2 regions of the Caproicibacterium sp. BJN0003 genome follow, and region 2 is predicted to be linked to the other one. Evidence: a T-box and tRNA genes for the amino acid it is inferred to sense, from the RefSeq annotation. Region 2 holds a T-box; the other holds one or more tRNA genes.

Region 1 (3,417 bases), 1.1 Mb from region 2:
CAAGAAACGATGCCAGAATCAATAAAATAAGGCGAAGGACTATAATTGCGTCTTGATGTTCTGGGGTTACAAATTCTGCCATTGCAGATATGGCAATCGTTACAACCATGGGTGCGCCGACCAGCCCGGCTGAAACGGCTGCATCTCCCATTACCAGAGCACCAACAATACTAACTGCCTGCCCAATTGGACGGGGTAATCTCAATCCTGCTTCTCGCAGAATTTCGAGGGCCAGCAAAAGAATTAATGCTTCGACAGCAGTCGGGAACGGGGTTCCTTCTCGAGCGGTTGCAATGGTGAACATTAATGTAGTTGGAATCAATTCTTGATGAAAGGTTGTAATGGCAATAAAAAAGGCGGGCCCAAATACTGCAAATACAAAAGAAAGAAATCTTAGCAAGCGTAGGATACTGGAATAAAAGGTTCGTGAGTAATAGTCTTCTGCTGTTTGGAAGCTTTCGGTAAAAAGCATCGGAACGGTCAATACGAAAGGCGTGCCGTCCACAATGATTGCAGCCCGTCCTTCCAAAATTTTACCTGCGATTACGTCCGGTTTTTCGCTTTTCCCGATGGTTGGGAAAATGCTGAAGGGGGCATCTTCTATATATTGCTCGATATAACCGGACTCCAGAATGGAGTCTACATTTATTGAGTTGAGACGCCTTTTAATTTCAGCGATAAGACTTTCATCTGCGACTCCTTTTAGGTAAGCGACCGAAACAATCGTTCTTGTCTTTTCACCAATTACAAAGGTATCCATTCTGAAAGCGGGATTTCTTATTTTTCTGCGCAAAAGAGATGTATTTGTTCTGAAATTTTCGGTGAAACCCTCTCGTGGACCTCTTATAACAGCTTCAGTCTGGGGTTCTGCAACACTGCGTTTATCCCATCCTTTACTGCTAATGATGATTCCAGTGCGGTATCCGTCTATCAGTAAAACGGTATCTCCGCATAAGCAGCTTTCCAAAAGCTTATCTTCCTTATCGGAGTTTATTACATCCCCTGAGCAAATGATGCGCTTTTGTACATCTTCTACCACGTTCCCTTTTGTCCTGGCATCAAATAGCATCAGAGGCTTCATAACTCCCTCGGTAATAATATCGTTGCTTACCAGCCCATCTATAAAGATTAAGGCGGCATTGATAGCAGGGAATCTTCCAAACGTGAACTCACGAATCTTTACATCGTTACAATCACCAAGATAACTTTTCATGATTTCAATATTATCTTTTAAAGAGGTTGTCATTGTTGGTTGGGAGGAGCTTTCATTTTTAGATTCAGGTGTAGAATCTGCAACGTTTTTTGTTGCTTCATTTAAAATGGTTCTATATTTTATTTTTTTCAGTAAATTTTGCAATATCATTAGCATTCACATCCTTTTGGAGATCTTTTTATTCTTTTCAATTTTTACTAAAAAAATACACGTTACAAAACCATTGAAAAATCTTGAACAGTTATATACAATCGATTTATTGTGATCGTTTTGATCATGTAAAGATATAAAAAGCTCTAAATAAAAAACAATCTATCAAAGCTTGCGTAATGAGATTGTTTTTATACCCCAATTACTCCAGTTTTGATAGATTTTCATAGAGTTTTGTTTTTTGATTTTAAATAAAAAAAGTTCCAGAAACCGCATTTTCATACGTTTTCTGGAACTTGGTGGAGGAGGATGGATTCGGACCATCGAAGCCGAAGCAACAGATTTACAGTCTGCCCCCTTTGACCGCTCGGGAACTCCTCCATATACCGGCAATCACTTAGCCACTTGCCGGAGTTATGGAGCTGGCAATAGGACTCGAACCTACGACCTGCTGATTACAAATCAGCTGCTCTACCAACTGAGCTACGCCAGCGCATCGCGATTGACACTAGATTATTATAGGACTCTAAATAATAGTTGTCAAGAGAAAAAGCATATTTTTTTAAAAAAGAGGGCATATTTTGTTTGAATTTTTCCTTGCGGTTTTTATGTTTTAAAATTATAATAAACTTAATGAAAAATTTTGGTCGTTAGAAGAAAGGGGAAATACTCTATGAAAAAAGGAATCTCGATAGCTTCAATAGTGATCGGAATTATTACGGCTCTTTGTGGAGCTGCAACGATTGTTTTTGGTGCTTTGGGTTTATTTTCTTCTAAATATCGTGCTTGAAAATTTCCTTTATGCGCAAAATGAATCTTCATGGCATAGATTGGCATGGAGGTGCTTTTCTATGGAGATGAAAACGTATCATTGTATGGATCCGAAAGAGAATCCGCAGCCTGTTTGGACTCATGCCAAAAGAGACGCTATCAAAGAGCTGCAGGAAGATGCAGTGGCACGGTTTAAAGCAGATCCGGACTCATTCTTTCCTGATCCCACACAGGATAAAAAGCCCTGAGCGAATATTTACTTTACAAAAGCCGCTTTGATACCCAGAAAAGCTGTATCATGCGGCTTTTTTATATTGCCATACTTTTTGGGGTGGAACTGATATTGGTACTAAGGCCTTAAAATGTGACGGATTTGATGCCTCATAGGATTGTTGCAAAGTAAAATTATTTGTGTCATACTGAAGAAAAATTTTGGGAGGATAGAAAATGGAGATTCCAAAAGGCAGATATCGCCATTTTAAAGGAAATGAGTACAGAGTACTCTGTTTGGCACGCAATTCTGAAACATTGGAACAAATGGTGGTTTATCAGGCACTTTACGGAGAGCATGAAGTTTGGGTGCGGCCTGCTTCGATGTGGAATGAAACGGTCAACAAAGATGGGAAAACGATCAAGCGTTTTACTTATCTTGGAAATGAATAATCTAGTTCCCTATCAACTGATTCGTTCCAAACGACGTACGCTGGCACTTTTGATCACACGGGAATGCAAAGTAGTCGTTCGTGCACCGCAGAGATTACCTCAGAAGGAGATTGACCGATTTTTGGAGGCCCATATAGAATGGCTTAGATACCATCTTTTGCAGCAGCAACAGAAAGCACAAGCGGAAGAAGAGGTTTCTCCGGAGGAGAAAGCTGAATATATTCGGCAGGCAAATGAAATTCTTCCCCAAAGGACGGCCTTTTTTGCAGACGTCATGGGAGTTTTTCCGACAAGAGTTCGGATTACAGATGCAAAGGCACGTTTTGGAAGCTGCAGTGCAAAAAATAGGATCTGCTTTTCATGGCGGCTGATGAGATATCCAAAAGAAGCGATTGATTATGTTGTCGTACATGAGCTTGCGCATATTCGTTATAAAAATCATGGTGCTGAATTTTATCAAATGATTGCTTCTGTTCTTCCGGATTATCGAAAGCGCTGGGCACTTTTAAAAGAGCCTCCCATAAAATAGAAACAGAAATTGGGGCAGAGTGAATCATTTCACTCTGCCCCAATTTCTGTATTAATTATTATGTATTATGCCAATTTTTGTGTTCCTATTG
Region 2 (3,417 bases):
ACCAAAAGCACCAAAAAAGAAAAAGGACTGGAGAGAAAGAACAAAAAGACTCCCCAAAAGTTCATTCCTCCGGCGTTCTGCAAATTAAAAAGCATGCTGGATTTTCCAAGCAAAATATCTTTAAAATCCATCAGAAGCGGAACGACCTGTTGATTCATATCACACCATGAAATGGTGTTTTTCCCAAAAGGAAAGAGCCCATTAACCAAATAAACAACACTCATTAAAACTAACACGGTAAATGGTGCCAGCCACCATAGAGTTCGCTTTTTGGTCATGGACTCACCTCATTCCATAAAAATTATGCAAGAATCAGCTTTAGGTATTTTTTCTTTCCTTTTTTCACGATGACAGATCCACCTGCAAAATTCTTTACAGAAAGTTCATAGGCAACATCCGTAATTTTTTGATCATTTACTGTCAATCCGCCCTGCTGAATCAATCGGCGTCCCTCACTTTTGCTGGGAATGAATTTTACTTTGAGCAAAAGATCAAGCAAAGAAGCAGAACCATCCACAAAATCAGAATCTTTGATTTCTGCTTTTGGCATATGCTCGGTATCAGCACCGGCTCCAAAGAGTGCCTGAGCCCCTGCCTGCGCTTTTTTAGCTTCCTCTTCTCCGTGAATCAGCTTCGTTACCTCGTAAGCAAGTACTTCCTTTGCGTGGTTGATCTGCTCTCCGGTTTCTACATTTGTCAGCTCATGGATTTCGTCAAGAGGCAAAAATGTCAGGAATTTGAGGCACTTTTCCACATCCTGATCTCCAATATTGCGCCAATACTGATAGAAATCAAAGGGAGATGTTTTATTAGGATCCAGCCACACAGCGCCTTTTTCGGTCTTCCCCATCTTTTTACCCTCGCTGGTCGTCAAAAGTCCAAAGGTCATCCCATAAACTTCTTTTGCGGATTTTTTCCGGATCAGCTCTACTCCGCCGATGATGTTGCTCCACTGATCATCTCCGCCAAGTTCCATCATGCAGTCATAACGACGATTAAGCTCATAAAAATCATAGCCCTGCATAATCATATAGTTCATTTCGAAGAAGGTCAGTCCGCGTTCCAAACGTTGTTTATAACATTCGGCTGCCAACATGCGATTCACCGAAAAATGGACACCGATATCCCGCATAAACTGAATATAATTGAGATTCATCAACCAATCGGCATTATTGGCCATGATAGCTTTTCCATCCGAAAAATCGACTAAACGACCCATCTGGTTACGGAAGCATTCAATATTATGATCGATTTCTTCACGAGTCAGCATTTTCCTCATATCGGTCTTTCCAGAAGGGTCCCCAATCATACCGGTTCCGCCGCCAAAAAGCGCAATCGGCGTATGACCTGCACGCTGCATATGCGCCATCACCATGATTTGCACAAAATGTCCTACATGCAAACTATCGGCCGTAGGATCAAATCCAATATAAAATGCAATCTTGTGATGATCCAAAAGGTCACGAATTTTTTCTTCATCCGTCATCTGCGCAATCAGTCCGCGCGCTTTTAATTCTTCAAACACACCCATTATAAATTCCTCCTGTGAAATCTTGTCGCAGGAAAGCAAAATAAAAACGCCCCCTGCAAAAATAAAATTGCAGAGGGCGAAATCTTCTTTCGCGGTACCACCTCAGTTTACCATACTCTCACAAGCATGGCCTTACGGGTACAAAAAATACCCCTGCGCTGTAACGTGCGCTCACGACAGGACTTACTGAAAAAAATCGTTCAGCCCTGCAGCTCCGGGAGGTATCTTCGAAGACGGTTCCCGCCGGCTTACACCATCTGCCGACTCTCTGCGCCGATTATCGCCCTTTACATAATTCCCTTCTCTGCCATTAATAATCAGTATACGAAATCACCCTTGTTTTGTCAAGGCTAATTTTTTTCTTTCCCCACGGGAAAGCATTTCCGAAGCATTCTGCAAAAGCAGAGGAGTTAGCTCCCCGCCTCCTGTTATTCTCGCAAGCTCCTCTACTCTTCCTTCACGATCGAGCAGATCCACTTTTGTAAAAGTTCTGCCGGAGTCAACACGTTTACTGATAAAATACTGTTGATCTCCAAGAGCGGCGATCTGCGCCAAATGAGTAACACAAAGCACCTGACGTCCTCTGGAGGTTTCCCATAATTTCAGTCCAACTTTTTGAGCGGCACTGCCGGAAACACCGGTATCCACCTCATCAAAAATCAAAGTCCCGATTTCATCTCTGTCTGCCAAAACACATTTAATTGCAAGCATAATACGTGACAACTCTCCGCCGGAAGCAATTTTAGAAATTGGCTTTAAAGGTTCTCCAGCATTAGTAGAAATCAAAAATTGAACACGGTCTATTCCCTGCATTTCCATTTCTGCAGAAAGCTGTTCCACTTCAAACTCAACATTCGGCATATCCAAAAAATTGAGTTCTTTCCGCACACGCTTTACAAAAGTTTTAGCGGTATCACGGCGCAGATTTGAAAGGACTTTCGCAAGCTTTTGAGCTTCTTCACGCTGCTTTTCGAGCCTTTCGTTTAACTCAGCCACTACTTCATCCGCCGACTGAATCTGATTGAGTTCATTTTTCGCTTTTTCCAGAAAAGAAAGCATTGTCTCTTCATCCGGCCCATATTTCTGACCGAGACGATAAAGCTGATCTAAGCGTTCTTCAGTCTTTTCAACGTCCTCCGGCTCATAAGAAAGCTGTTCCGAAAGGTTCTGCAATTCAGAAAGGCAGTCCTCTAATTCGTAAGAAAGGTCACTGAGTCGGGAAGAAAGCTGCTGTGCCTGTGGTAAGTTTTGAACCTCTTCAAGTGCTTTTGCTGCTGTTTCCAGTTCTGATAAAGCGCCCATACTTTCTTCTCCGCCGGAAAGTGCATCCGTAGCTTCTCCAACTGCATTTGCAAGCTTTTCACTGTTTCTATAAAATGCGCGCTTTTCTTTGAGATCTTTCTCTTCTCCAAGTTTTAAATCTGCATTTTCCAATTCTTCAACTTGATAGCTTAAAAGATCGATTTTTCTGGCTTTTTCCGCCTCATCCATCTGCAGAGATTTCAGTTGCTTTTCTGTGCTGCGCATAGCGGTATAAGCATTCTGATATTCTAAAAGTGCACCCTCGTCCTGCGCCATCTGATCTAAATACCGCAGATGCTGATTTTGAGAAAGCAAGCCATAATTTTCATTCTGTCCATGAATGTCGACAAGTAAAGAACCGATATCTCTTAAAATAGAAACCGTGGCCGGACGCTCATTAATCCGACAAACAGTACGCCCATCCTCCCGAATTTCCCGCTGCAAGAGCAGACTTCCATCTTCCTCCGGCGTATAGGAAAGTTCCGAAAGTCTTTTTAAAACAGAAGCGGAAAGGTTACGAAATACAGCGCTGACAAAAGCACTCTTTGCTCCGGAACGAATCAATTCTTTGGAAGTGCGGTGTC

Evidence for each region. The T-box of region 2 lies ahead of tyrS (tyrosine--tRNA ligase). A T-box ahead of a tRNA ligase gene usually reads a tRNA of that ligase, here a tRNA-Tyr.
Region 1: it has a tRNA-Tyr gene. The T-box ahead of tyrS (tyrosine--tRNA ligase) is inferred to sense a tRNA for this amino acid. The anticodon was not compared.

Annotation. Positions count from the first base shown of each region.
Region 1 covers NZ_CP111108.1:2,175,080-2,178,496, reverse strand. The annotation lists gene OP489_RS10885 (spore germination protein) at 1-1,363, opposite strand, end outside; tRNA gene OP489_RS10880 (tRNA-Tyr) at 1,661-1,744, opposite strand; tRNA gene OP489_RS10875 (tRNA-Thr) at 1,781-1,856, opposite strand; gene OP489_RS10870 (hypothetical protein) at 2,215-2,382, shown strand; gene OP489_RS10865 (DUF1653 domain-containing protein) at 2,582-2,797, shown strand; gene OP489_RS10860 (M48 family metallopeptidase) at 2,790-3,326, shown strand; gene OP489_RS10855 (polysaccharide biosynthesis protein) at 3,392-3,417, opposite strand, start outside.
Region 2 covers NZ_CP111108.1:1,070,943-1,074,359, reverse strand. The annotation lists gene OP489_RS05350 (YfhO family protein) at 1-278, opposite strand, end outside; gene tyrS (tyrosine--tRNA ligase) at 302-1,534, opposite strand; T-box leader at 1,601-1,845, opposite strand; gene recN (DNA repair protein RecN) at 1,862-3,417, opposite strand, start outside.